Regions from separate parts of the Marinobacter sp. EVN1 genome, predicted to be linked through region 3. Evidence: predicted binding sites of a transcription regulator. Region 3 holds the regulator's gene; each other region holds the start of a gene.
What was found. Region 3 encodes FliA, which starts transcription of late flagellar genes. Its sites were predicted from a motif close to CTAAAGTTTNNNNNNNNNNNGCCGNTAA; they were not measured.

Region 1: Q674_RS33115 (methyl-accepting chemotaxis protein) is a predicted target of FliA. The motif match lies at 4,894-4,921, and genes of this name have one in related genera.
Region 2: flgM (flagellar biosynthesis anti-sigma factor FlgM) is a predicted target of FliA. The motif match lies at 3,955-3,982, and genes of this name have one in related genera.

The regions. Positions count from the first base shown of each region.
Region 1 covers NZ_AXCB01000023.1:323,512-333,237, reverse strand. Annotated here, with positions in the region: gene Q674_RS33145 (hypothetical protein) at 1-42, shown strand, start outside; gene Q674_RS33140 (sterol desaturase family protein) at 232-810, opposite strand; gene Q674_RS33135 (BCCT family transporter) at 1,132-2,688, shown strand; gene arfB (alternative ribosome rescue aminoacyl-tRNA hydrolase ArfB) at 2,685-3,098, opposite strand; gene Q674_RS33125 (NAD(P)H-binding protein) at 3,196-3,873, shown strand; gene Q674_RS33120 (hypothetical protein) at 3,937-4,791, shown strand; gene Q674_RS33115 (methyl-accepting chemotaxis protein) at 5,018-7,159, shown strand; gene Q674_RS33110 (M66 family metalloprotease) at 7,210-9,726, opposite strand, start outside.
Region 2 covers NZ_AXCB01000012.1:184,787-194,512, reverse strand. Annotated here, with positions in the region: gene Q674_RS25950 (hypothetical protein) at 1-172, opposite strand, end outside; gene Q674_RS25945 (LysR family transcriptional regulator) at 293-1,192, opposite strand; gene Q674_RS25940 (CheR family methyltransferase) at 1,227-2,054, opposite strand; gene Q674_RS25935 (chemotaxis protein CheV) at 2,090-3,019, opposite strand; gene flgA (flagellar basal body P-ring formation chaperone FlgA) at 3,205-3,912, shown strand; gene flgM (flagellar biosynthesis anti-sigma factor FlgM) at 4,040-4,366, shown strand; gene Q674_RS25920 (flagella synthesis protein FlgN) at 4,374-4,844, shown strand; gene Q674_RS25915 (hypothetical protein) at 4,916-5,659, opposite strand; gene Q674_RS25910 (peptidylprolyl isomerase) at 5,864-6,472, shown strand; gene mnmC (bifunctional tRNA (5-methylaminomethyl-2-thiouridine)(34)-methyltransferase MnmD/FAD-dependent 5-carboxymethylaminomethyl-2-thiouridine(34) oxidoreductase MnmC) at 6,478-8,373, shown strand; gene Q674_RS25900 (CBS domain-containing protein) at 8,463-9,107, shown strand; gene Q674_RS25895 (hypothetical protein) at 9,135-9,726, opposite strand, start outside.
Region 3 covers NZ_AXCB01000070.1:168,572-178,297, reverse strand. Annotated here, with positions in the region: gene Q674_RS38065 (ParA family protein) at 1-490, opposite strand, end outside; gene Q674_RS41255 (hypothetical protein) at 512-658, opposite strand; gene motD (flagellar motor protein MotD) at 682-1,464, opposite strand; gene Q674_RS38055 (flagellar motor protein) at 1,484-2,224, opposite strand; gene Q674_RS38050 (protein-glutamate methylesterase/protein-glutamine glutaminase) at 2,224-3,369, opposite strand; gene Q674_RS38045 (chemotaxis protein CheA) at 3,403-5,526, opposite strand; gene Q674_RS38040 (protein phosphatase CheZ) at 5,545-6,330, opposite strand; gene cheY (chemotaxis response regulator CheY) at 6,352-6,735, opposite strand; gene Q674_RS38030 (RNA polymerase sigma factor FliA) at 6,896-7,639, opposite strand; gene Q674_RS38025 (MinD/ParA family protein) at 7,672-8,484, opposite strand; gene flhF (flagellar biosynthesis protein FlhF) at 8,558-9,726, opposite strand, start outside.

The sequences.
Region 1 (9,726 bases), on a different contig from region 3:
ACCGAATCAGACAACGATATCGAAGCCACTGTTCCCGCCTGAAGCGACTAAAAACAAGCTATTGGTGGGTGTGCCAACACCCACCCAACCTGGCGAAGCGCGCATCTGTTCAGATTGATCATTTTACCTGCGCTTTCCGCCAGGGCCTGCCACTGCACGCTTTGCACTGCCTATCCTGTCGTTGCCAACAACGTTATCCACAGATTCTGTGGGCAAAACCAATCAGCCCTGTTAATTCATCTGTAGCTGTGGAAAACACTTGTTCAAAAACCGGTTCAGGGGGGCCTCGATGATCGAGGGCAGGTTGATACCCAAAGGGTTGGACTCGGCAAGCTCCGGATTTGCTTTGATACGAGTTCCCATGATGTAGTCGAACCAGGGACGGGTGACACACCAGTTGGCGTCCTGATTGGTGTTCATATGGTGATCGTAATGCCAGGGAATGGCCTTCTTTCCCCACTCGGGTTCCAGGTGAGAGCGCCGGTGCACATAGAAGTACCGGCCAGCCGCGTAGTAGGTGCCCAGTGTAAAAAACGGGGCTACCGGTAGCGCCAGAGAGGTAACCGCAGTGAGCGCAAGCAGGGAGGTGACTTCGTTCCGGGTGCGCCAGTTGGACAACCCTTCTTCATAGCCTTCGTCGCGGTAATCCGTGGTGCGCACGATCTTGTGATGCTGCCAGTGGCTTTTCATAGACTTCGGTACCGGGCTGTATCTGGGTTTTCCCGGCCGTGGTGTCCCGTGGAGGATGTATTTATGGGCATACCATTCAACACCGTTGGCAAAAATCAGGGCGACCGGAAAGCCAATCATGAATCACCTCTTTCAGAGAGTGGCTGAGTTTTCATCGTGCCATAGCCGCCTCGAATTTCTGTGCTCATTTGCGTCAGCTTGTCAGGCCCCGTTGGCGGAATCGGACAACCTGATCAAATTGCCTCCAACATTGGGCGCCCCAGGGATGACGAGGGTCGGGCGAACCTATCCTGAGACTTCGCACAGAGTTATCCACAGATTCTGTGGGCAAACCGCTGAGTGATCCGCAGCCGTGCAGGTTCGTAATTCCCCGTAGTTGGGTGCAATCGCTTGAGAGTTCCGGTAGTGTCGCGCCCTTTTTGCCGCAAGGACCCATTCCCAATGACCGCCGAGACTATCCCTAAACCCAAGGCAAGCGAGAGCGTCTGGAGCGACAGTGATCCCGTTGTGCTGGTTCTGACCATTGGCTTTATTCTGCTGTTTGTTGGTGCTTCTGTTGTCGATGCCGATTACGTGGCTGACCTGATTGGTCACGGTTTTTCGTGGACCGCAAAATATCTTGGTTCTTTTTTCCAGCTGCTCCTGCTGCTCACGTTTTTTGTGGCGGTTGCCACGGGCGTAAGCGGGGCCGGTCGGGCCAGGATTGGAGGGCTGGATGAGCCGGAGATTGGCCGGTTCCGCTGGCTATCGATGATCATGTGTACGTTGCTGGCCGGTGGTGGAGTCTTCTTCGCAGCAGGTGAGCCGGTCTATCATTTTGTGGTCACCCCGCCGGCGTTCGACACCGAGGCCGCGTCCCCTGCCGCCGTTGCACCTGCGCTTGCCCAGTCATTTATGCACTGGGGGTTTCTAGCCTGGGCTGTGCTTGGCTCACTAACGGCCATCGTGCTCTCGCGCGCGCACTACTCACAAGGGCAGCCACTGCAGCCACGGACGCTGCTTTATCCCGTGCTAGGCGAGCGTGTTGTCAGCGGGCGCCTGGGTGGAGTGGTGGATGCCGCCTGCGTGATCGCAGTGGTTGCCGGCACCGTGGGCCCGATCGGCTTTCTGGCGACACAAATGAGCTTTGGATTGCATGAGCTGTTCGGTGTCTCCGATGGCTACGGTACTCAGCTCATGGTTCTGGCTGTGCTGGCAGGGGTATACATGACATCCGCAATGACCGGGCTGCATCGGGGTATCCAGCTGCTCAGTCGTTTCAACGTCATCCTGGCGCTGGTTATTGCCGGCGTTATTTTTGTGTTTGGCCCCACGCTATTCCTTACGGATGTCTACCTGCAATCCATGGGCGAATATCTGGGCTCGTTTTTTTCCATGGCGACCATGACAGCACAGACGGCGCCCGCTTGGTGGATGAAGTGGTGGACGGTGTTTTTCTTTGCCTGGTTTATTGGCTATACCCCCTTGATGGCAGTGTTTGTATCGAGAATCTCACGGGGTAGAACCATCCGTGAAACCATCATGGCAGTCGCCATACTGGCACCCATCGCCACGACCATCTGGTTCACGTTGCTGGGTGGCTCTGGCATATACCATCAGCTGTCCGGCACGTTTGATTTGACCGACGCTTTGAACAATTTCCGGTTTGACGTCGCCACATTGACGGTTGCGCAGGCACTGCCGGGAGGCACCTGGATGGCGGCCGCAATCCTGTTGCTGACCACCATCTTTGTGGCGACAACCGGAGATTCGATGAGCTACTCCATTGCGATGGTGGGGGCCGGCCATGACGAGCCGCAACCCTGGATTCGCGTTTTCTGGGGTGGCGCCATGGCACTGATGGCCGCGATTCTTCTCTATATGGGGGCCGGTCAGATTGGGGTGTTGCAACAGTTCATTGTGATCACAGCCATTCCGGTGTCGTTGATTATTCTCCCTTCTCTGTGGACCGGTCCCCGGGCCGCAGCAGCCCTGGCGAAAGAGCAGGGGCTGGCTTAGGTTTTTACTTTTCCCCTCAGGGATTTGATCTCTCCACGGCGGGTTTTGTTATCCACACGCCGCCGTTGGGAGGATTTCGTCGGCCGCGTTGGCCGGCGGGCTTTTTGCGGCTTCACTGCCTCCTGAATGAGAGTCTTGAGTCGGTTCAGCGCGTCCTCTTTGTTCTGCTCAAACGTGCGGAAAGACTGCCCCTTGATCACAATCACGCCGTCTTTACTGATGCGCTGGTCGGACAATGCCATCAAACGTTCTTTGTAAAACGGCGGCAGGGTGGAATGCAGGACGTCGAACCGGAGGTGAACGGCAGAGGCAACCTTGTTCACATTCTGGCCGCCTGCCCCCTGGGATCGTATCTGCGTAATCTGGATTTCCCAGTCTGCCAGTTCGACGGCATTGGATAATTTCAGCATAGTGGCACGTGTTGAGAGCTCGGATTCGGATGTTTACGAGTATCATCCTACGCAATCCGGCAACCAATCAGAAGCGATGAACACAGGGAGACACCGAATGAAAGTTATGGTTTTAGGCGCTACCGGCCTGACCGGAGGCATGGTGGTGGAGAAACTCCTCGAGCAGGCGGAGATATCGACTGTGATCGCTCCGGTTCGCCGGCCGATGGTCGTGGAAAATCCGAAACTGGAGCAGCGCTTCATGGATTTTGATGCAATGGAGGCTGCGCCTGACGCTTTCCAGGTGGATGTCCTGATCTGTTGCCTTGGAACGACCCTTAAAAAGGCAGGCTCCAGAGAAGCCTTTCGCAAGGTCGATCATGACTATGCATTGAAGGCAGCTCAGATGGCCCGTAACGCCGGTGCACGGGCATTGATTCTGATGTCGGCCGTCGGAGCATCTTCGCAATCCCCGGTTTTCTACAATCGAGTCAAAGGAGAGCTTGAGGACAATGTCCGGGCGCTGAAATTTCCTTATCTTGCGATCTACCACCCGAGCCTGTTGCTGGGGCAGCGCAAGGAGGCTCGAACGGCCGAGGCTCTTGGTGTGGCCGTCATGCCGGTTGCGAATCGGGCGTTGATCGGGCCACTGAGAAAATATCGGGCGATTGACGCGGAAGCCGTAGCGTCGGCCATGGTCAACGAGCTTGAGACCATTGGCGGAATCACTTCGGGCGGTGCAGTGGTGAGAGTGTGGGAGTACGACGATATCTTAACGATGGGCAATCGTCGCTAATGCTGTCCTTCACCTGATGTAAAATCCGGGTCACTGTTCCCGGGTGATCGATGAGGTTGATTAATGAAATATGTACTTGTTCCTTTTATGGTGTTTTCCGTACTCATGGCGACAGGTTGCAGTCGCCCGGAATCGCCCCAGGAAGTATCCGAAGCATTTTGGCAAGCTGTACTTGAAGAGGATGCTGAAGCGGCCGCAGATTATTCAACCCTGGTCGATGAAGCGGGGTTCGATGGTTTTGAACAGCAATGGCAGAACGTGAGCATTGAGTGGGGGCGTGTGGTCATTGATGACAATCTGGCTCGGGTAACCACCACCCTGAGTGGTCTGGAGGGCCGGAACGAAGCCACGGAGTCCTTAACCTATCTGGTACGTAAAGGTGACGACTGGCTGGTGGATTATTATCGCACCGGCGATGCCCTGAAACAGGGCCCGGTATGGGGAAGTCTTGTTGGGCAGCTGGAAAGACTGGGTGAAGATCTCAAGAGTCGCTGGGCAAATCAATCCGATGAGATGGCGGTAGAGCTTGAGAGGCTGGGGCGGGAGTTGCAGCAACAGGCCCAGAGTATGAATGAAGATATGTCGGCGTTGGCTGAAGAGTACGGTGACCAGCTGAGCCAGCATCTGGAAGAGCTGTCTGAATCCCTGCGGGAAGCGCTTGAATCTACTCCATCTGCAACGCCGCAGGACAAACGTACCTTGAACGAAACGGTAATCAGGCTTGAAGACCAGCGGGAGCAGTTGTCTGAAGCCAACTTGAAAACGCTTGCGGAGAGCACCGCGACCGCCGCCGAAGCCCAGCTGCAATTGAGCGAATTGAGCGAGGAGTTTGCGGCCTACAAGGCGGAATGGCGGCAACGTGTTGTCGACATGCAAGCAGAAATGGCTGAGTTTCTGGAGAATCTGAAGACCCGCTGAGCTCAGGGGGGGGGGCTCCTTGCCCTTCCATGGTGCGTATTTTTGCTGGCGCACCCCGATGGTGCGCCCTCTCATCCTTTGAATCCGGCAATTGCTACCTCCCTTCAGGTTTTGACCAGTCCGCCGGTTCAGGCCCGCTCTTTGCTTAGCTTCCTTCTGAAAGCAGGTATGTTTGCACCACATCGTTGTAGTGCAGGCATGCAGTACCGATTGAGGAAGGCGCGCTATGACTTTACGCAGTGATTCCATGAACCTTTCATCCGATGAGCGGGGCTGGTTGCCCTGGTTTGGGGCCACAGGTAAGTTGCGGATGGGATGGTCCTGTTTTTTGAACCGCCAGCAATATGCAACGAATGAAGAGATATTCGAGAGCATCGCGAAAACCCGTCGCGAAGCGCTGATTAACTGGGCAAATGGCAAGTGGGCCTTCCTTGAGGGGCTTGCGGCACGGCTTGAGGGTAGCGAAGAGGATAGCATTTCAGAGGTGCTGGATTCGGCCGTTACGCGCCTCCGGGAAATCTCCGAGCTTTTCGTTGTGAGAGAAGATGGCTCTGTTGTCGCCTCGACGGTGACCGGCAGAACCGGAGCCGCAGGTCTCATGCCCGCGGCCGTGCAACGAGGGGTGAGAGAGCGGTTTCTCCACGGGCCCTACAGTGATCCGGTCACCTTGCAGCTTGGTGCCACAACCTCCAGGTTTCATGACGATGTCACGCTGATGTTCTACCAGCCGGTCGCTCTCGCTGGCAATCAGGCAGCGGCAGTCTGTGCCCGGGTTCCGAACGATGTCATGAGTGACCTGATTCAGCGCGAAGCCGGGCACATTTTTGAAGAGTCCGGCGACAACTACATTTTCATGATCGACAGTCAGTTTGATCCGTCGATCAGACCGGGAGTTGCCTTGTCGCGCTCGCGGTTTGAAGACGCCACCTTCAGTCACGGTGACAACCTCAAAGACGGAATCCGTACGGGCTTCGGTACAGTACGGATTCGGGAACACACCGAGTTCGAAATACGTTTCACCGACCCGGCTACGGGGCAGTTGCACCCAGGGGTACGCGAAACCATGGCCCGCGGTGAAAACCTCTACGTTAAGTACCCCGGCTATTCCGACTATCGCCACATACCGGTGATTGGCAAAGGCGTGACCTTCCAGTTACCCGGGTCTCCTGATCGTTGGGGCATGATGTGTGAAGGCGACCTGGAGGAGGTGTATCGGAAACGTTCGGTCAGCTATCGACTGACGGCGCGGCTCGGGGTCCTTATGGCGCTTATCTGGGCAGCAAACGTAGCGGTTTCGGCAAGCGGTGCTCCCCTGTGGCTGGAAGCCTCCGTGAACGCGATGGTTGCGCTCCTGGGGCTTGTCATCTTCCGGGCAAGTTCCGCCAAACCATTGGCAGATAGCCTGTCATCACTTGCGGATGTCATACGAAACATTGCCGAAGGAGGCGGGAATCTGCGCCAGCGTCTCGATGTCGGCAAGACCAAGCGGGATGAGAGCGGGGATCTCGCGCGCTGGATGAACAGCTTTCTGGATACCCTCGACGGCATGGTGGGGCAGGTCATCAGTCTTGCGGGTGAATCCCGCTCCGCCAGTGAACACCTTGTGGGTCAGAACCGCCAGGCGGATGAAAAGATTCAGCAGGTGGTACACGACATAGAGCAGATGCTGAAGGGCGCAGATCTGCAGCAGAACGAAATCGAAAATGCCTCGACCACAGCGCAGGAAATGCGAGTAAGTATGGAAGATGTGGTGGCTCGCGCCAAAGATCAGTTTGCCCGTGTCAGCCGTGAAACCGAGAGCATTCGCGACGTTATCGTGCGTTCGGCCGAGGGTATCCGCGCCGCGAGTGAACGCACGGATGAGATCGGCAAGGCGGCTGAAATGATCAACGACATTGCAGCCCAGACCAATCTGCTAGCGCTCAATGCGGCCATAGAAGCGGCTCGGGCCGGTGAGGCAGGGCGAGGATTTGCAGTCGTCGCCGACGAGGTCCGGCAACTGGCCAGCAGGACAGCCCAGGCCACGACGGAAATTGATGAGCGCCTGTATCGGGTGCGGGAAGAAACTCAGCGCGCCGTAACCACGATGGAAGACGGCATGGCAGAAATGGAGACCCGTCTGGCTCAGGCCCGGGCAGCGTCGGATGACAACGCAGAGCTGCATCACATGGTCGACAAGCTCTTCCGGGCGATCTCGGGCATTGCGGAAACTAACGCTGTTCAGAGTGCCCAGACCAGTGGCGTTGCTGACAGCGTAAGCTTCATGACCGCGGTGATCGCGGGGTTGACCGCAAGTTCTGAGATGACGCACGTGTCGGCAAACAAGCTGAAAAATCTGACCGGTCAGTTTCAGGTGAGCAATGCCTGAAAGAGAGTGGCCGGGGCGCTTCGGCCCCGGCCAATCGGTGGGCCCAGGAATCAATTCGTCAAAAGCGTTTCATACACCTCTGCCAAAAGGGCGCCGTCCAGCAGGGACAACAGTCGGTTGTGTGATACGGAGACGCCAGACCACGTCTGGTTCCAGCTGCCGGTACAACCATAGGTGATCAGGGTGGTGTTGTGGTGGGCGTAGTCCAGGCAACGACCGCTTCCCTCATTCCGCAACTGCTGGTTTTCCTCATTGTATTGCCAGCGCTGGTTGGCATTATCGGCCTGGCATAAAGTCAGTCCGAGTCTGCCGTTGACAGGCGTCAGGCATTCCCAGGGGGTAGCCGTTGGATGGATCCGGCCTTTCAGGTCCATGGTCCAACGGGGCGTACTGGCAAGATCCTGAGGCAGCGGCGTGAGAGCCACATAGCCATCTTCATCAAGGTTGCTATCGAAGAACAGGTTGTTGCCGCGAATGACGTCACCGCTGGGGACCAGATCATCGGTCGAGTCAATCAAGCCGTTTTCGGTGAGGGCGCGAAGCAGCCGGCTCCGGGTTTCCGACACTGTCACGTTGGCGCGCCGGGCCTGTTCGAGAATGACGGCAATCTCTCGGGTTGCCTCGTCCTGTTCCTTCAGTTGTTCAAGGCGCTGCCAGGCTTCTGTCGACAATTCATCCCGCAATTCAGTATCGGTATAGCTTGCAACCAGCGTCGCAAGTTCACCGTTCATCACCGCGAATTGAGTGGCATCCAACGCCATCAACGACACTTCAATCTCGGCTATTTCGCGTGCGCGCAGCTGTTGATAGCCAATGTCCTGGCCTACTATGCCGACCGGAGGCAGGTCGGGTATGGATCCGTCAAAGCTTGTTTGTGTCAGGGTCTGGATATTGCCCTCCCGACGACAGAGCAAGCTGGCGCTGGTCGGCCTGAAATCCGCGTGCAGATTGAAATGCAGCTGATTGACACTGCTGGCATTGTGTCGGTCCGAGGCCACGGACACCTGCTTTTTATTGCCTTCGGCGTTGCTGACTTCCACCCAGCAAAGGTCGCCGCCAGCGCTCAGGTCTGGCTTCGGCAGTTCAAATACGTTGCCGTAGTTGCCGTGGAAAACCGGGTAAATGACAGCGGCTGTTCCATCGGGATCGTAGCCACCGAGGATAGTGGCCACCGGAACGCCAACCTCTACCGGTGCAGGGTGTGAACTGCTGAAGTTCTCATACTGCCCCGTGGTTGTGTTCCACTTCTTGTAACCTGAAGGGAAACTGGTATCCGGTACTGGTAGCCGTGCCACATCGTTCTGGATTATGCGGGCGGAGTAGCCGGTGTAATGCGTGTAGACCGAGAAAGGCCCACCGTCTGAACCGCCAGACATGGCGTCGCGCTTGAAATTGTAGGCGCCTGATTCATCCACACCGAACAGGTTGGCGCGCATACGATCCCGGTGTGCGATGTAGCCCCAGCCACTGTCGGCATGGTGTACTGCCCAGCGGCCGTCCTCGGTCAGACCCTGGCCTGGGTAGTGCCCCAGCCCGTAGGCGTGCCCCCACTCGTGACTGGCCTCGTTACCCCAGGTGGCGTAGAGCGTTCCGATGCCGTTACCGCCGCTCAGCCCGTGGGACACCCTGCCATTCTGATACATGCCCCAGGCGTGGTGGTTGGTAATCTGTTTGAATACGTGGGGGTGGCTCTGGTTCATGTGATTGCTGGTATAGCCAAAGTTGGCCATGTTGATACCAACACTGACCTGTGACTTGGCCACATTCTCACGCATATCGCCGCTATAGACACCGCCCTCAGCCTGGCTTGCGCCATCTGCCTCTTTGTCGTAAATGACACCTGATCTGATGATGACGCGGTCAAGTACCGCGTCGGCATAGCTGCCCATGACCAATCGCGATACAGGCATGGTCTGGAAGTAGTCGGTGGCGGCCATGATTGGGTCACGAAGAGTGTAGTGTCCGTTTTCCTGGCCTGGTTCGGTAAGCATACCCAGCCGAATACTCTGGAAAACAATCTGAGAGGCTTCGCCAATGTCGATATTGCCAGCGGGGAGGTCCCCAAAGACTGAGGTGTCCGAATCGCGATCGGCAACAAAGCGAAGGGACATTCCGTTCCTGATCGTGTCCCAAGGCAGCCGGATCGACCAGGCCTGTGTGGAATACTGAACTTCCCGGGAACCGGTCACATCGGATTCAGGCAAAGCATTGGGGTGTGCCATGGCCAGGGTCATGAGCGGTTCGCCGTGAAGACTCACTTCCACATCAACGGTTGTCGGGTTGAGGCCAGGTTGGGGAACAAACAACAACAGGGCATCCCTGAGCGCCGTGATTCTCGGCATGTATTTGCTCTGGGTTTCGTCAACCTGATTGCGCTCGAAATTGTTGGCTGGAGCGACCGAGTGAGTTTGCACAAACTGGACTTCACCCTTGAGTTCGCCGCCGGAGAGGTCGTTCCTGAGTCCTCTTTTATTACCTTCGAAATCCTGTGAGTAGAAATCCCGCGCAGCAGTTGGCAGGTAGGCTGCGGTATGTTCAACCTGAAGTGAACCAGACAGCGTGACGGT
Region 2 (9,726 bases), on a different contig from region 3:
GGAACTGCCGTTCCACAGTAGGCGTGGTTACATTCAAAGGCTGCTGTACCCAAAGGAAGACCGCTTTATGCGGCACCAGATACTCGCAGCGCACCACTTCATAACCCTCTCTCAAGGTCAGGGTGGTAGGCTCTTTACCAGGCTCAAGTCTGAACTTGTGAATCGTTTTCATAGCTGCGCTCCTCTGGATACTGCGGAATACGATTCCATAATGGAGCAGTGCAGGCTTCGATAAAATAAGTTTTATTAAGCATAAACCATCGTATTTTTCGATGCTTTAACAGCTTGAAGCCTAGCGCTCAAAGATCCCCTGGCGAGCCTCGCAGATTGCCCTCACCCCCTCATGGGCCAGCTTTCGGCTTCGGGAGACCGCAAACAGCTGATCCGTCACCTCATCGAGCGAAGCAATCAGAGCCACCTGATACTGACGGCACACTTCATCCTGAATCATCGTAGGCGCCGCGAACACACCAAGTCCCTCCCGACCAAACACCTTGATAAGGGCGCTGTCATCGACTCGGGCAACCAGGTTCATTCGGACATTATTGAGATTGAACCAGTGCATCAGTTTCTCGAAATACGGCGCATCGGTAGCGTTCGCCAGTAACGGCTGGTGATTGAGCGAGTGAGGAAAGCCGGTTTTGAGCTGCTCCGCCAGTTCGGGTGCAGCAAAGAGACTGATGGTAGACCGGGATAGCGGATGAACCGCGAAACGTTCAGGAGATTCTGCCTGGGGCATTCTATCGGTCAGTACAACGTCGAGCTCCTTCCGCTTGAGGCTGAGAAGAAGATCTTCCGTCCGGCCGGTCCGGCATTCCAGTTGCACGGGCCGGTTCAGCTTCATCGCCGGGTGAAGGAGGTAATAGGCGATCAGTTTGTGGATAGACGCCGATATGCCCGCAGACAAGGAAAGCGGCCTGTGTTCAGGTCCCGCCCTCAGGGTTTCAGACAACTGACCGGTTAGCTCGAAGATCTCATCGGCATAACTGCGAACCATATGGCCGAGTTCTGTGAGCACCAGTTGCCGGCGCTCGCGGCTGAATAACCGGCCACCCACCGCGCCTTCAAAGGTCGCAAGCTGGCCACTGAGGGTCTGGGGTGCCAGGTCGAGCACCTCGCTGGCTCGGGCAATAGAGCCTTCGCGGCTAATAACCCAGAAATAATAGAGATGTCGGAGGTTCAGATTCTCCACATCGGTCCCCTACTCCGCATTGAACAGTTCCCGGCTATTTTTTGCGATAGATGATGCCAGGGTGACACTGGACCATTTCGTAGAGATTGGGAAGCCCGTTCAAAGACTCAGAAGCACCAAGAATCAGATAGCCTCCGGGGTTCAGAGCACCATGCAGCCGGGTAAGAATGTCCTTTTTCAGTTCCGCTGAGAAATAGATCAGCACATTCCGGCACATGATGATGTCGAACTTGCCAAGCATGTATCGATCCAGCAGGTTCAATTCCTTGAATTCCACCATGGACTTGATTTGCGGTCGAATCTGCCAACCACCGTTGGCCGAGGGGGTAAAAAAGTGCTTTTGACGCTCCGGCGACAGCCCGCGGCCGATGGCGATCATTTCATACTCGCCTCTCCGGGCAACCTCCAGCACGCTTTTGGAAATGTCCGTTGCCGTGATTTTTACATCCCGCAGCTTACCCGGCCGGGTACGGCGGAATTCGTCAATTACCATGGCTACGGAGTATGGCTCCTGGCCAGTAGAACAGGCGGAAGACCAGATTCTTAACGGCTGGAGTGAACTGCGCTCGGCAAACTCTGGCAAGAGCTTTTCCTGCAGAATCCGGAACGGATGGTTGTCCCTGAACCAAAGTGTCTCGTTGGTCGTCATCGCGTCGATGACCACCTCGCGCAAGCCTGCCCTTCCAGGCCTCTTTAATCGTTCCAGAAGCTCTCCAAGGGAATTCAGGCTGTTTTCTTCGAGAATGCGCCGAAGCCTGCTCTTTACAAGATACTGTTTGTTATCACCCAGCAGGATGCCGCACGCATCCTGCAGGAACTTTTTAAAGGCTTCGTATTCCTGGGGCGTTATGTCCGCTTTCATTGGATCTCTTCGTGGGTGAAACCATCAGCCGAGCATCAGTGCTGATCAATAATTTCCATTACTCGCTCGGCCAGCTCATCCGGGCTGAATTTCGCCATGAAATCGTCTGCGCCCACTTTCTGCACCATCGCCCGGTTGAAGACACCGCTCAGCGAGGTGTGCAGCATTACATACATTTCTTTCAGAGCCGCATCTTCTTTGATTCTGGTAACGAGGGTGTAGCCGTCCATTTCCGGCATCTCAACATCAGAGATAATCAGAGACAGGTGATCATTTGCGCGCGATCCATCCTGAGTTATCTCTTTGAGATACTGCAGTGCTTGCTTGCCATCGTTTTTGGTAACCACTTCCATTCCTATAGCGGTCAGGCAACGCTCGATCTGCCGACGAGCCACCGAAGAGTCATCCACCACCAGCACAGGCAGGTGGCCCGGCACACGTTCGGCACTCCTGGCAACCAACTCCTCCGTAACATCTTCCCTGAGCGGAGAAACTTCTGCAAGAATCTTTTCTACATCTATGATTTCTACCAGCTTATCATCAATCTTCGTCACCGCAGTCAGGTAAACATCCTTCCCTGCGCCCTTCGGCGGAGGCAAGATATCTTCCCAGTTCATATTCATAATCCGGTCTACGCCCGTTACCAGAAAGCCCTGGGTTTTACGGTTGTACTCGGTGATGATCACGAAACTGGTAGACAACTGCTCTTGCGGAATACCCGGCAGACCGATCGACATACTCAAATCAATAATGGGAATGGTCTCACCACGAATGTGGGAGACGCCTCTGACGACGCTCCGGCTATTGGGAATCGACGACAGTTTCGGGCACTGAAGAACTTCCTTAATCTTGAATACGTTGATGCCGTACAACTGCCGCCCCCGTAAACGGAACAGCAATAGCTCAAGCCGGTTCTGACCGACTAGCTGGGTGCGCTGGTTAACGCTGTCTAATACCCCTGCCATGATGCTTTACTCCTGGCGTGCCTATACCGGCATCAATATTGCTTTGACCTTTGCAAGGTGTTTTCAGGCCTGTCCAAGACAAATCTTTGACGCCTGCAAACCTGTTAAGGGTTAACGGCCCGACAACCCGAATCCTTAACGTGTTTCGACAAAATCCACAGATACAGACAGCATAGGACAAACCGGTGCGTATGCGAATCATCTTTTTGGCTGCATTGTGTCTATCACTGAGCCCAATCACTCTGTCTTCGGAGAGAACCAGTGCTGAAGCCATCCGTGACGCTGCCCAGACGTTCTTGGCAGAGTGGTCCAGAACCCTTGCTGCCGAGGGCTACACGAGCCGCTACGAAGTTGGCGCTATCGACAGCCGCATCGCCCTTGCTGCCTGCAACCAGGGGCTGAACGCCGAGTTTGCGGGCGATCCGCTACAGACCACCAGCCCGTCGGTCCTGGTTTCCTGCAGTGGTGAGCGCCCCTGGAGAATGTACGTTACCACCAGCGTCGAGGTTCACGGCCCTGCCCTGATAGCAGCCCGTCCCCTGGCGCGCGGAGAGCGCCTGACACCAGATCTGGTCACCGTAAATTCGGTGCAGATCAATGCCAGTCGTCGCGGCGTACTCACCCGCAAAGAGTCCGTTTCAGGCATGATGATGCGCCGCCCGGTGAACGCCGGCACGGTAATGACCCCGGATCTCCTTGAAGCTCCCAACGCGATTGAGCGGGGTGACCATGTTATTATCACCGCGCGCTCAGGCTCATTCTCGGTATCATCTCGCGGTAAGGCACTGGCGAGCGCGGGCGTTGGAGAACAGGTACTGGTGGAAAATCTCCGCTCGTCCCGGACAGTCAAAGCTCGTGCCGTTGGCCCCGGGCGGGTCGAAATTCCGATGTAAGGCGGCAAACAGCAAGAGCGGCAAATGTTTTCCGTTTTGTAACTAAAGTATGGCGCGGATTTGCCGTTAAGCAGATATAAACCCGAATACGCCACTTTCTTGTGGCCCCAGGCAAGCAGGTATTGATATGTCAGTTGACTTAAATGGAATTGGCCCCGGCCAGGTCAACACCACGCGCACCACGGCCGACAAAGCCTCAGGCAATCAAACGTCACAGGCACCCACAGGCGAGCAAGCCAAGGCCCAGAGCCCCGCTGCCCGTGGCGAGAACGTGAACCTGAGCAATCAGGCGAAAAACCTGAAGCAACTTGAGCAGAAGCTGGGGGACTACCCCGAAATGGACGATGATCGCATCGAACAGATTCGTTCTGCTCTTGAGAACGGCACTTACAAGGTAGATGCCCAGAAACTGGCCCAGAAAATGCTTGAGATGGATAAAAGCATTTTCGGGTGAGTAAAGCATGACTGCACATGAACAGTTGAAAGCGATTCTTCAGGAAGATATCCGCCAGCTTGAGTTGCTGGCGGAAGTACTCCACCAGGAAAAATCCGTGCTCTCCTCTGCGGATATCCAGCCCCTCCAGGAAATGACCAGCCGGAAAAACCAGATTCTTGAAGGCATACGCGACCGCGCCAAAAAGAAAATTCACCTGCTGGTGAATATGGGCTACAAGCCCAATGCAGGAGAGCCATCACGCTTCATTCGCGCCGCTGGCATGGATGAGCTGCACCAACTCTGGAAAGACGCCGACACCCGTCTGCGCGAATGCCAGGCCGTGAACCAGAACAACGGCCGAATTCTTGGCCACCTGCAAAAGCGCCTGTCACGCCTTACCGACATCTTCCGAGGTGCTTCCGCCCAGCAGAAGCTCTATGGTGCCAAAGGCCAGCAGACCAACGTCTCAAGCACCAATATTCTGGCCAGCGCCTGATACACCCATCGCTCACAGACAACGAAATGCCCGGAGATCTTCCGGGCATTTTTCGTTTCAGGGCAAGGTCTTCAACGCGTATAGATGGTCATCTGGGAATCCGGGTGAAAGCGGATATCGCGAATGCTGACATTGCCCATGGGTGGAGTCTGGCCGCCCATCACGCGAATATTATCCATCCGGATTTCCTCGATACGCTCGGGAAATGCCAGCCTCAGGCCTCCGTCTTCCTGTAGCGAGTAGCGAGGCTCTGAGTCCCGGTAATGCACACCCGTAATTGTAAGGTCTGAATCCAGAAAACTGAGCACCGGCACGAATACATTTGCCGCCAGCCTGATCCCTTCCACCACGTCGACATCGGGAGATTCTCCTGAGAGATCGTCCCGGGCGCTGGCGGGCATGGAAGACACGGCCTCCAGGCGCTCCATCAGGCCAATACCGCTTTGTGCAGACACCCCTGACATTTCCTCTTCCGAGAGGGGGGTGAGTCCGCTCCGCTCGTAGAGTTCGCCCGCTCCGGCGCCTATCTGCGCTGCATTGGTGTTGCTGGACGCCAGTGACACCAGGGGCTGAAATGGCAAGGTGACCATGGTAACCAGCGCTGCTGCATTGCGGTAACGCGACTGATGCTTGAGTACGCGGTGGAGTTCCCTCTCTGAGATCCAGCCGGCAGCAATTAACACCTCACCAAGGCGCTGCCCGGTTTCCCTCTGCGCACGAAGCCCTTCTTCCAGCTGACCTTCAGACAGGTAGCCACGATTGATCAGCAACCGGCCAAGCCGGGATTTCTCTTCAAAACCCTGACGGATTCTCACCAGATTCCTCCTGCAGTATCAGTGATCACCGTACAACCCGGCCCGGTATTCAACAGTCAAGTGAAGCGTAGCCCACAACCTCTGAGCGTGCTGTTCTGATTTGCCCTTAATGGCGTAATGATCTGTTAAGATCTGCACAAACTACGTAATAACCGGATTATCTCAGTATTCTGGTCACCACCTGTAACAGAGAGCTGCCTTGAAATGACAAATCCCGTAAAACTCGTCCCGATTGTGATGTCTGTCCTGTTTGCCTTCGTTGCCACTCTGCTGACCACCTCACCAGCCATGGCCCAGAACGAGGAACCGGCACTTCCTGAGGTCCGTTTTGTAACGACGGAGGGCCCTTTTGTGCTTCAGCTTCGGCCCGATGTTGCGCCCAAAACCGTGGAAAACTTTCTGGCTTACGTAAACAGCGGTTTTTACGATGGCACCATCTTTCACCGAGTGATTCCCGGCTTCATGGTCCAGGGCGGAGGATTCGATGAGAATCTTGGACGCAAAAAAACCAGAACCCCGATTGTGAATGAAGCCACCAGCACCCTGCCCAACCTTCGCGGCACCATCGCCATGGCCCGAACCAATGCACCGGATTCTGCCACCAGCCAGTTTTTCATCAATGTGGCCAATAATGATTTCCTGAACGCCGGAGTTCGGGGCCCGGGCTATGCGGTTTTCGGCAAGGTGACCGATGGCATGGGTGTGATTGATCGTATCGCAGGGGTCCAGACCGGCTACCAGCGCGGAATGGCCGATGTTCCCGTGAGCCCGGTCATCATCGAGTCCGCCGAAGAAATCACAAAAGACAACTGAGCCCCATGATCAACGACCTTCGTCCGCCGGCAATGGAACCGGCGGAGCTGATATGGCGAGACGGAGTGCCTGAATCAGCGCGCTTTGGCGACGTTTACTTCAGCAGAGATGACGGTCTGGCCGAAACCCGTTACGTGTTCATCGAAAGAAATGGACTACCCGGGCGCTTCGCGAAACTCGACAGGAACAGCCACTTTGTGATCGCCGAGACAGGTTTCGGAACCGGGCTCAACTTCCTGGCGACCTGGGCCGAGTGGCTGGCTCAACGACCTGACGATAAAGGCCACGCAATTCTTCACTTCATCTCGGTGGAACGTTACCCCCTGTCTCTGGCCGATCTGGAAAAGGCCCTGGAGAGCTGGCCGGGGCTGCAGCCCCTTGCACGGGAGCTGATTGACAACTACCCACCACTGATCAAAGGCACTCACCGCCTTGTACTTGGAGGCGGCGCGATCAGGCTTACCCTCTGTTTTGGCGATGTACTGGACGCCTGGAACGAACTGGAATTCGTGGCCGACGCCTGGTTCCTTGATGGATTTGCGCCGTCGCTGAACCCGGACATGTGGCTTGAAAAAGCCATTCATCAGATCCGGGCTCACAGCCAGCCCGGCACCACCCTGGCCACCTTCACCTCGGTCGGCAGGGTTCGTCGTGCGCTGGCAGATGAAGGCTTTGAGATGGCGAAAGTTCCCGGCTTCGGGCGCAAGCGGGAAATGCTGACCGGCAGACTGCCAACGTCGAAAGAGGTCACTGCCCCCACTGTCGGAACTGACCCCATCGTCATCATTGGCGCCGGGATCGCCGGTGCCGCTCTGGCTCGCAACCTGGCGGAACGGGGCGTTCCGGTGGTGCTTGCCGACCAGGCCAGTGGCCCCGGTGCAGGAGCTTCCGGTAATGACCAGGGTGCCCTGTATGTAAAACTCGGTGTCGAGTACAACGACCAGACAGAGCTCGCAGCCACCGCGCTTTGCTTCAGTCAGCGCTTCTACCAACGCTGGCAGGGCGAGTTCTGGTACCCATGCGGGTTGCTGCAGCTCGCAGCCACAGACCAGGAGCAGGATCGCCAAAAGCGGTTTCTGGAACGCAGCAGCTACCCCGAAAACCTGCTGGCTGCCGTATCACCCACAGAAGCTAGTCGTATTGCCGGCATACCGGTCCAGTGCGAAGGGCTATGGTTTCCGGGTTCCGGGTGGTTACAACCGGCCCGTGCGTGCAAAACGCTGATTGAGCACCCGCTCATCCGCACGATTTTCGGATTCAAGGCCGATACGCTGAGGTGGACAGACAACCACTGGGTCATTCAGGCCAGTGACGGGAGATCTCTCAGAGCCGCAAAGGTTGTGGTTGCTGCCGGCCATGAAAGCACTGCCCTCGCGCCTGTACCTGAGGGTCAGTCGCTGCGCCTCAAGCCCATTCGCGGACAGGTCACTCGTATACCCGCAGACGGCTGCCGGTTTCCAGACGTAGTCATTTGTGGCACCAAATACCTGAACCCCGCTTATGACGGCAGTGCCATAACCGGTGCCACATTTGATCTTCGCGACGATAACCCCGAACCAACGCCCGAGGGACATCAGGAAAACCTGGACCAGCTTCGGGAACTGCTGCCCTCCATAAACATCTCAGAGCACATACAGGCAGAACACCTGGAGGGACGCGTCGCATTCCGCTGCGCCACACACGACTATCAGCCGGTGGCAGGTCCGTGCCCCGACAACAATGAGATATCCCGGACCGGCGTGTATCTGCTCACCGGTTTAGGCAGCAAAGGCCTGGTGTGGGCTCCCCTGCTGGCGGAATATCTGGCCGACCGGATCTGCCAGCAACCGGCCTGCCTGAATACCCGGCTCGCCCGTGGTGTGGAAACGGGACGCCTTTACCGGAACCAACTAACCGTATAGTAATAAACTTGAGCTATAGCGAACGGTCCGGCGGCCGATAAACCTTCATAAGGTGGCAGTAAAGGGGAAATCCCCGGAGAGGTGGAACCATGTCCATTTTCGTCAGTGAACCCGGACGCCCGATCGGGACCCGGTTACCCGAAGCGTTCCGAAGTCGCCGGGTGGGCGATGTCACCGAGCTGTCGGAGTCTGCGTCCATTTCTGCCGAACACAGCGAGGCTACCGACGCCGAGTTCCAGCAGGCCGTGCACAGCGGCGGTGGTGGTAGCAGCTTCCGGGCACTTCAGGAGTATGGTGCCGCTGCTGCGGGCGAACGTCGGGAGGAAAGGGTTTACCTGCCCGTCGCCGACATCAGCTCGCCAGCGCAGTTTTCGGTTCCTGCTTCTGCCACCGTCGCAGAGGCACTGGAGACCATGGAAGAACACGGCGTTCACCATCTGGTCGTGCTCTCGGATAACAATGTCGCAGGCCTGATCGACCTGCGATGGCTTCTTTCGTGGATTCACGAGAACAGTTCGGAAGCTTTGAACCAAAGCCTGATTCACATTGAACTTCCGGCTTTTCTGACTGCATCTCCCGAAACCGATGCCCATCAACTGGCACGCCTGATGCTCGCTCACCGGCTGAATGCGGCCCTGGTCATCAATGCTGCCGGACAACCCGCCGGCGTGGTCACCAGCACCGACTACCTGAAGCTCTATGCCAATGGGGGCCGACAGGAAGGGGCAGTCTGACCCACCCCGGACCTGCAACCCGGAGGATTACGGCGTTATCGGTGTCAGTAACTCACCTTCCGGGCTGAAAACAAGCAGCATCCTTTCGCCATTTCGGTTTACCAACGCCACCACTTCATCGTCGCGGTAATTCTCCAGATCGAGAATGTCCAGACCTTCGAATGCCAGTTGCCTACGCCAGTTGCGGAAGGCTACGCCAGATTCGGATGTATCCACTCTCGCCAGGATACTCTCTGTGCCAGTCACCGGCGCCGCCTGGCCTTCAACAAAGCTCCCGTTGGTATTGCCCGACACCACAATATCACCCTCAAACCGGACACCACTGGTCAGGAATTCGTTGGATAGATCGCCCGCATCATCAACGGTGTACGCGCTCAGAGGTTCGCCTGACGTATTGAATCCCAAAACAAAGCCGGCCCGATTATCCAACCGCGAGCGAATAATCTCATCCTCCGCATTTTCGGTACCGGCATCCTCTGGCTGAGCTTCACGGAATCGGTAGCTATAGGGTGCGTCGCCGACCAGCACCACCCCGGCACCACCATACAGACCGTCCCCGAGCGATTCAGAACTGTCTTCACCCACCTGATACACGGTCGGTGACTCTCCGGTGTTGCCA
Region 3 (9,726 bases):
GTTCCAGGCCCTTGATGGCCAGAAACTCGGTCTGTACCGGAATCACCAGGTACTGGGCAGCGGCCAGTGCATTCACCATGAGCACACCCAGCGACGGCGTGTTGTCGAGAATCACGTAGTCAAAATCATCCCACAACTGGGCCAGGGCACGGGAGACAATCAGCCCCATACCCTCAACGCCAATCATCCGACGCTCCAGGGTGGCCAGTGCAGTACTGGCAGGCAGCAGCGACAGCCCGGGGCAACCGGTATCGGTGATCAGTTGCGCCGGCAGGCCTTCAGGAACCTTGCCCTGATGCTGAAACAGGTCAAATACGCTGTGGGCAATGGTATCCGGGTCATAACCAAACCAGCTGGTCAGCGATCCGTGCGGATCCAGATCAACCACCAGCACACGCTTGCCGCGCTGGGCCAGCAGTCCGCCCAGGGCGACCACAGAGGTTGTCTTCCCCACTCCACCTTTTTGATTGGCTACAGCCCAGATACGCACGTTTTGTTCTCCGGTAACGGCTCAGCCTGGCGTCATGCGCCGGCCTCTGTTCAACTTATCGGCAAGGATACGGGTAACTTGAAAGCCGAATCGATGGTTTTGCGGCAACCCCTTGCCGATTCGGACGATGAACAACAGGTAATACAGGAAGTGTGCCAGCTCAGCCATACGCATCTGCCACCGGCAGGTGATCAGCGCACCGCCCCCCGGATGCTTGCATCCCGGGAGATCAGCAGAACCACCCGGCGGTTACGCCGCCGGCCCTCCTCGGTATCGTTGCGGGCCACAGGCTGGTATTGACCATAACCCATCGCTGCCAGGCGCTCTGGCTCGATGCCCTCCATCATCAACATCCGGGCGACAGCCGCTGCACGGGCGGTCGAAAGTTCCCAGTTGGACGGAAAGCGGCTGGTACGAATGGGTTGGTTATCGGTAAAGCCTTCCACCTTGACCGCATTGTCGCGGTTGCGCAGTACACTGGCGATCTTTTCAATGACTTCAAAAGAGTCGTAATGGGGCTCAGCATCACCACTGCCAAAGAGCATGCTGTTCGGCAGATTGAGTTCAATCCACTCGCTGCTGGTTTCCAGACTCACTACCCCCTGATTGATCAGTTCGTCGAATTCCATGGCAAGCTGGTTGGCCATGGTTCGCAAAGCCTCGGTGCGACCCTCTGCATCCAGTTCCGGATTACGGGGCGCCTCGGTAACCGGCGGCGGAATAACATCTTCATGCTGTTGTTGCGGCGCCCGGACCGGCTGGCCGCCTACGGTGACCGGTTGCAATGAGCGCTGGGGGGCGTTAAAGACACCGGTGAAGGTTTCCGACAGCACCTTGTACTTGCCCTCATTCACGGACGATACCGAATACATCACCACGAAAAAGGCAAACAGAAGCGTGATGAAATCCGCGTAGGAAATCAGCCAGCGTTCCTTGTTGTGGAGATCATCCTGGGGTGGTCTGCGACGGCGCATAGGAAGCCCTGGCCCGGAATTACTGCAGGAAGCCCCGCAGTCTCAATTCGATGGATTTCGGGTTTTCGCCCTCGGCAATGGCGATAATGCCATCGATCATCATGTCCTCATAACGGGTGCGTTCCTTGATGATGCCCCGCAATTTATTGGCCACCGGAAAGAACAACAGGTTGGCCAGGGCAACGCCGTAGATGGTCGCCACAAAGGCCGTGGCGATGCCGCCCCCCAGTGATTGGGGATCTTCCAGGTTCGTCATGACCTGAATAAGGCCCATCACCGCGCCAATAATACCGATAGTGGGGGAATACCCACCCATGGCCTCATAGACCCTGGCCGACTCCAGATCGCGCTGCTCCCGGGTTTCCAGGTCCACTTCCATGATACTGCGAATGGACTCGGGCTCTGCACCATCAACCAGCAACTGCAGCCCTTTCCGGGCGAACGGCTCGGGCTCTCTCTCCGCAAGCCCTTCCAGGCCCAGCAGGCCCTGTTTTCGGGCTTTGACGCTCCAGTCGATGACCTTGCCAATGCCATCTTCCAACGAGATATAGGGCGGAATAAACACCCAGCGAACCTGACCGAAGGCACGTTTGAGCATTGGCCAGGAGGTTTGCAGGATGGTTGCCGCCAGAGTTCCGCCCACCACGATCAACCCGGCCGGGCCGTTGAACAGTGAACTGACAGCACCACCTTCCAGCAGATTGCCACCCAGGATGGCCACGAACGCCAGGATGATTCCGAGCAGGCTCAGAACATCCATCAGCTCACACCTTCAACCAGCCGCGCGCCAATATCTTCCAGCGCCAGAATTTCGTCGCTCAGTCCGGCTTTGGCCACAGCCATCGGCATGCCATAGATGACGGAGGATTTCTCGTCCTGGGACCAGATCACGGAACCGGACTGCTTCATCATCCTGCAGCCTTCCTTGCCATCGGAACCCATACCAGTGAGGATCAGACCCAGGGTTTTGCCTGGGAAGCTCCTGGCCAAAGAGCCGAAGGTAACATCCACACAGGGTTTGTAATTCAAGCGGTCATCACCCGGAAGAATCCGCACTTTCGCCTGCCCGCCGCGACTTTCAATCATCATCTGCTTACCACCGGGCGCCAGCAGGGCCAGTCCCGGACGAAGCACATCGCCGTCCTCGGCCTGACGCACCTCAATGCGACACAACTTGTTGAGCCGCTCAGCAAAGGCCGGAGTGAAGCTGGCGGGCATGTGCTGAACCAGCACAATAGGCGCGGGGAACGAAGCCGGTAACGCCGTGAGCACCTTTTGCAGCGCAACGGGGCCACCGGTGGAAGTGCCGATGGCTACCACACTGTAGTGCCTGGCGGCCGTTTTTCTGGCGGGTTTACGAACCGGCTCGGAGGTCGCAGGGTCTTTACGCGGTTCCGTCGTTACCGGGCGATGCAGGCGCGAACCAGCGCGCTCGACAGGTTCACGGCGAGGTTCCGTAGCCGGTGCCGCCGGCCTCGGGGCCACAGGCGCCGATCGGGCACCCGGGCGGCTACCGGCCACATCCAGAATACGCTGGATAAGGATTTTCTGAAGTTGACTGGTGTCCCTGGCAATTTCCTCGAAGTTCTTGGGCAGGAAATCCACTGCCCCGGCTTCCAGGGCATCCAGGGTAACGCGGGCACCTTCATAGGTCAGGGACGAGAACATCAAAACCGGGGTGGGATGTTTGCGCATGATCTCGCGCACGGCAGAGATGCCGTCCATCACCGGCATCTCGTAATCCATGGTGATCACATCGGGGCGCAGTTTTTCTGCCAGCTCGACACCTTCCCGCCCGTTGGTGGCGGCGCCTACCACTTTAATCTGGCCCGAGGCCGTCAGGATTTCCGTCAGCCGTTTGCGAAAAAAGCCCGAATCATCCACGACCAGGACAGAAACTGTCATCCATTTCTCCTACACAATCCCGGAAATTCCTGCTCAGCCGTAGTGCTGCAGGAGGCTCGGCACATCAATAATCAGGGCGATACGGCCATCACCGGTGATGGTGGCGCCGGCCATTCCTGGCGTCCCCTGCAGGGCCCGGCCCAGAGGTTTGATCACCACCTCTTCCTGGCCAATCAGCTGATCAACGACAAAGCCGACCTGTTTGGTCCCCATGGCCACAATCACCACGTGCGCATTCTCCGGCTCGCCCTGACCTGCCGCACCGTGCACCAGCCAGCGCTTGATGTGGAACAGTGGGAACACTTTGTCCCGCACGACAATGCACTCTTTGCCGTCGACAATGTTGGTCTTGGTCAGATCCAGGTGGAAAATCTCCACCACATTCACCAGCGGCAGCGCGAAAGACTGGTCACCGAGCATGATCATCAACGTTGGCATAATGGCCAGAGTCAGCGGCACCTTGATGATAATGCTGGTGCCCTTGCCCTGTTCGGACATGATATTGATCTGCCCATTGAGCTGGCCGATCTTGGTTTTCACCACGTCCATGCCGACACCCCGACCAGAGACATCGGAAATCTGGTCCTTGGTGGAGAAACCGGCCGCAAAAATCAGATTGAAGCATTCGTTATCGGTAAGGCGGTCTGCCGCATCCTGATCGTACAGGCCCTTCTCGACCGCCTTGCGGCGCAAGACATCAGGATTCATACCGGCTCCGTCGTCGACAATGGACAGCAGAATATGGTCGCCTTCCTGCTCCGCCGACAGAGTCACGGTTCCAGCGCGAGGTTTGCCGGCCTTTTCCCGTACGTCCGGTGCCTCGACACCATGATCCACGGAATTTCTCACCAGGTGCACCAGGGGATCGGCCAGAGCTTCAACCAGGTTTTTATCCAGGTCGGTTTCCTCACCGTGCATGACCAGATTCACTTCTTTCTTCAGACTGCGGGCCAGGTCGCGCACCACTCTGGGGAAACGGCCGAAAACTTTCTTGATCGGCTGCATCCGTGTTTGCATGACGGCAGCCTGCAGATCCGTGGTCACCACATCGAGATTGGCCACTGCCTTGTGCATGTGTTCGTCTTCGCTTTCGGAACCCAGACGCTGCAGGCGGTTACGCACCAGCACCAGTTCGCCCACCATGTTCATGATGTCGTCCAGGCGCTTGGTATCAACCCGAACCGTGGTTTCGCCCGCTGGTGCGGCCTCACGGGCAGGTGCAGGGGCCGGCTTGGCAGCGGCCTTGCTCTCGGCTTTGGCTTCCGCTTTCTTTGGTTCCGGGGCTGGTTCGGCCTTGCTTGATGGAGCCGGCGCAGGCTTGGGCTCACCTGCGGCAGCCCCCGCGCTTGGGCCTGCACCCTTGCCATGCAGTTCGTCCAGCAGGTTCTCGAATTCGTCGTCGGAAATCAGATCGGCGTCACCGGATGATTTCTCCGAGCCACCGCTGGTGTCGATATCTGCCTTGGGCGCTTCATCTTCCGCAGGCGCGCCGGCAAACTGGCCCTTGCCGTGGAGTTGATCCAGCAGGGCCTCAAATTCATCGTCGGTAATCTCATCACTGTCTGAGCCGCCGGCGGATTCTGCCGGGGTGCTCACCTGCTCGTTGCCGACCGGTTTCTGGCCATCGGATTTTTCATCCGCCAACGCGTCCAGCAGTTGCTCGAACTCTTCGTCAGTGATATCGCCCTGATCCCCTTGCTGTCCGACATCCGCAGACGACGGCTCCTGTGCCGGGGTTGGTGCTTCCACCGCCGGTGCATCCTCGGACTCGGGTTTGGCGAGTGCATCCAGAGCTTCAATCAGTTCGTCCGGCGCGGGCGTCGGTTCTTCCCGGTTGCGGACTTCTTCGAACATGGCATTAACGTTGTCCAGCGCCTCCAGCACCACGTCCATCAGGTCCGGTGTTACCTTGCGCTTGTGATTCCGGAGAATATCAAACACGTTCTCCGCAGAGTGGCAGCAATTAACCAGTGCCTCCAGTTGAAGGAAGCCTGCGCCCCCTTTCACGGTATGGAAGCCACGGAAAATGGCGTTCAGCAGATCGCTGTCATCGGGATGCTGCTCCAGATCCACCAGCTGCTCCGACAACTTTTCGAGTATCTCGCCGGCTTCTACCAGGAAGTCCTGCAGGATCTCTTCATCAGCATCTAACGCCATGCGTCACCCTCTTTATTATCAGAATCCGAGACTGGACAGCAGATCGTCCACATCGTCCTGTCCCGAAACTACATCTTCCCGCTCATCGGCCTTGATCTGGGGCCCTACCCCTTTTTCGGCCGATTCTTCTTTTTCTTCAATCTGATGCACTGTGCCGGTCAGTTGATCAACGTGGCTGGCCATCACCACCAGACCAAGAAGGTTGTCTTCCACCTCTTTCACCAACGCGGTGACCTTCTGGATAACCTGACCGGTAAGATCCTGAAAATCCTGAGCCAGAAGGATTTCCGACAGGTTCTGGTACAGACTGTCGGAGTCTGTCGTCAGGCCAGCGAAGAACTTGTCGATGCGACCGTAAAGCTCCCGAAACTCCGCAGGCTCCATTTCACGACGGCGCAGACGCTGCCACTCATCCCGCAGGGCAACCGCTTCATCCCGCATGGCGTGAGCCACCGGCATGCTTTCCTCAACCAGATCCATGGTGCGGTTCGCCGCCTGGCTGGTCATCTGAACCACATAGGCCAGACGGTCAGAAGCGTCGCTCATCTTCGACAGCACTTCTTTCTGCTCGGCATTACGCGGGTCTATCTGGAAGTTCCGGATTGCCTCATGGAGGCTGCGGGTCAGTCGCCCCACTTCCCGATACAGACTCTGATCGCGAACCTCGCTCAGTTCATTGATCAGGGTCATCGCCTTGGCATAATTCCCGGCGTTTACATTCTCGGCCAGGTCGGAGGCCTGCTTTTGAAGCTTCTCCGCCACCTCCGGATCAAGGCCCTGATGGTTCTGTTTGGTATCACTCATGGCGAGCCATCCGACCTCTGGTTACTGGATTCGTTCGAAGATTTTCTCGATCTTTTCCTTCAGCACGGCTGCCGTGAAAGGCTTGACCACATACCCGTTCACCCCGGCCTGAGCCGCAGCCACGATCTGGTCCCGCTTGGCCTCTGCCGTTACCATCAGAACCGGCAGGTTCTTCAGGTTTTCATCAGCACGGACAGCCTTCAGAAGGTCAAAGCCCGACATGCCGGGCATGTTCCAGTCAGTCACCAGGAAGTCATACTTGCCGCTTCGGAGCATGGGCAACGCGGTGTTGCCATCGTCTGCTTCATCCGTATTGGTGAAGCCGAGATCTCGCAGCAGGTTTTTGATGATGCGTCGCATTGTGGAGAAGTCATCCACAATGAGAATTTTCATGTTCTTGTCCAATGGGACCTCCAGTCAGTAACACCCGGAATTCATTCAGCCTTTTGGAAGTCTAGCAGGCTGCTACCTTAAGCGCTTATTGTGTGGTGTTTGCGCACGTTGTAAAGCATCGTTTACCAAAAGCTACACAGCTTGCTGAAAGAGAAACACAGCACCTGGCCGATCAGTCGTTGTCACCATCCCGCCACTCGGCCAGCCGGCTGCGAAGTCGCAACGCCGCCTGGCTGTGAATCTGGCTTACCCGGCTCTCACTGACCCCTAGCACCGCACCGATTTCCTTGAGGTTGAGCTCTTCCTGGTAATACAGGCTCAATACCAGCTTTTCACGCTCAGGCAACTGCTCAATGGCGTCTGCGAGACTTCGCTGGAAAGCGCCTGAAGCAATACCGTCCAGCGGATTATCACTCGCTTCTGCTTCTTCTATCGGCAGCTCGCCGGATTCATTGAGCTCATCAAGACTAAAAAGTCTACCGCTGTTAGCGTCGGCGAGTGAGGCATGATACTCGTCCAGACCAATGCCAAGCTCTTCAGCTACTTCGGCATCCTGGGCCTCGCGCCCGGTACGATCTTCCACCTGCTTGATAGCACTGGCGATTCGCCGGGCGTTGCGATGCACTGAGCGGGGCACCCAGTCGCCTTTGCGGATCTCATCCACCATGGCGCCGCGGATGCGAATCCCTGCGTAGGTTTCAAAGGTGGCACCTTTGCCGGAAGAATAGCGCTGCGCGGCCTCCAGCAGTCCAATCATACCGGCCTGCATAAGGTCTTCCAGCTGCACTGATGGCGGCAGCCGGGCCATGAGATGAAGGGCGATTTTCTTGACCAGCGGCGCATGCTCTTCAATCAGGGCTGAAGGGCTCCTGGCGCCGGCCTGATGGTAAATTCCCAGATTTTTCGCCAATGTCATGTATCCGGTTTTCTTGTAGGACTGGATTCAGATCAGACTTCGACGAGCCGCTCCACGAAGAATTCGAGATGCCCCCTGGGAGAGGACGGCAAAGGCCAACTGTCCACTTTTTCGGCCAGAGCCCGGATAGCCAGCGAGGCTTTCGCCCTCGGATAGGCATCCAATACCGCTTTCTGTCTTTGGACGGCTTTCTTGACGGCCTCGTCGTAAGGCACGATACCTACATATTGTAGTGCCACATCCAGAAAACGCTCGGTGACCCGGGTCAGTTTTTCAAACAGATGGCGGCCTTCCTGCTCATTGCGGACCTGGTTTGCCAGGATACGGAAGCGGTTGGTGCCATAATCCCGGTTCATCAGCTTGATCAACGCGTAGGCATCGGTAATGGAAGTAGGTTCGTCGCAGACCACCAGCAGAAGTTCCTGCGAGGCCCTGAGGAAGCTGACCACCGATTCAGAAATACCTGCGGCGGTATCCACAATCAGAACGTCAATCTGGTCGCCCAGCTCACTGAAAGCGTTGATCAGGCCGGCATGTTCCATGGCGCTGAGCTGGGTCATACGCTGAGTGCCGGAGGAAGCCGGTACAATCTTGATACCACCAGGGCCATTCACCAGCACGTCTTTCAGATCACAATCGCCGCTGAGTACGTCTTGCAGATTTCGATTGGCGGTAATGCCGAGCAACACATCGATGTTGGCGAGCCCGAGATCCGCGTCCAGCAAGACAACCCGGCGCCCCTTCTGGGCCAGGGCGATACCGAGATTGACCGAAACATTGCTCTTGCCGACACCGCCCTTGCCGCCGGAAACCGCAATCACCTGAACCGGATGTGGTCTGCTCATACTGTTATCAGTCTCTTACTACGTTCTTGTACGGGCACGCGTGCCGGTGTTTTATTCTGGTCGCCAACGAGGCTCAGGCACCTTCGGCGACTGTCTGTGCGCTCTGCACGGCCTTAAGCCGTTCTACGCCCAGGCGCACTAACGGAATGGCCTCCGCCCTCTGGAGATCTTCCGGTATCTTCTGGCCATCGGTGTACCAGGCCACCGGTAAGCTGGTCTCCATAACGAACCCGAGCGCTTCGCCCAGGGTCAGGGCCTCATCAATCTTGGTCATGATGCAGCCTGCAAGGTTTGCCATCTTATAGCAATGCCACACGGATTTCATGATACGTGGCTGACTGGTGGCGGAGACCACCAGATGTGTACGGATATTGTGATCGCTGCGAGCCAACTCCGCCAGTTGTTCCTGGTAACCGCGGTCGGCACTGGTCAGGCCGGCAGTGTCAATCAGCACCAGGTGTCGATCCGATAACTCATCAAGAATGTCATCCAGGGAATGGCTCTCATCCACCACACGCACGGGCACATTCAGGATGCGGCCGAACACGAAGAGCTGCTCATGAGCGGCCACACGATAGCGGTCGGTGGTCACCAGTGCCAACGAATCCGGACCATGCTCAAGGACGTAGCGGGCCGCCAGCTTGCCAATGGTGGTGGTTTTGCCAGACCCGGTTGGCCCGACCAGGGCATAGATACCGCCGGCATCAAGCCAGTCTTCGCGACCGGTACGAACGCCGGTCGCCAGCATTTTCAGTGACTGCTTCCAGCCGTCCTCCAGACGCCCGGCCCGGTGCCGACGGGACAGAGAGCCGGCCAGCTCCGCGCCCAAACCGAACTCCTGCAGGCGCTCGGCCAATCGTTGCTGAACTGCGCTGTTGCCGGTCGGCGTGGCAGTTGCAGCCTTACCACTGACCAGATCACGCAGAGAGCTGATTTCGGCACGCATACTGGCCAGTTCATCGGCATAGCCACCGGCGCCGGATTCGCTACCCGCAAACGGCTTTGCCAGCGCTTCATCACTGGGACGTGACGCCGGAAAATCGGCAGTCTCGAAAGACAAGGACGACGCCACGCCACCTGAGGCGCCACTTCCTGCGCGCTTTTCCCGAACCTCACGAATGCGACTGCGGGACCGGTTCAGCTCCTCTTCCAGCCGACGATGCTGCTCGGCCTGCATCTCTGCCAGCCGGGAGCCGTTGGTGGCTTCAACCGCCCTATCGCCAAGACGCTGACGCGCCATGT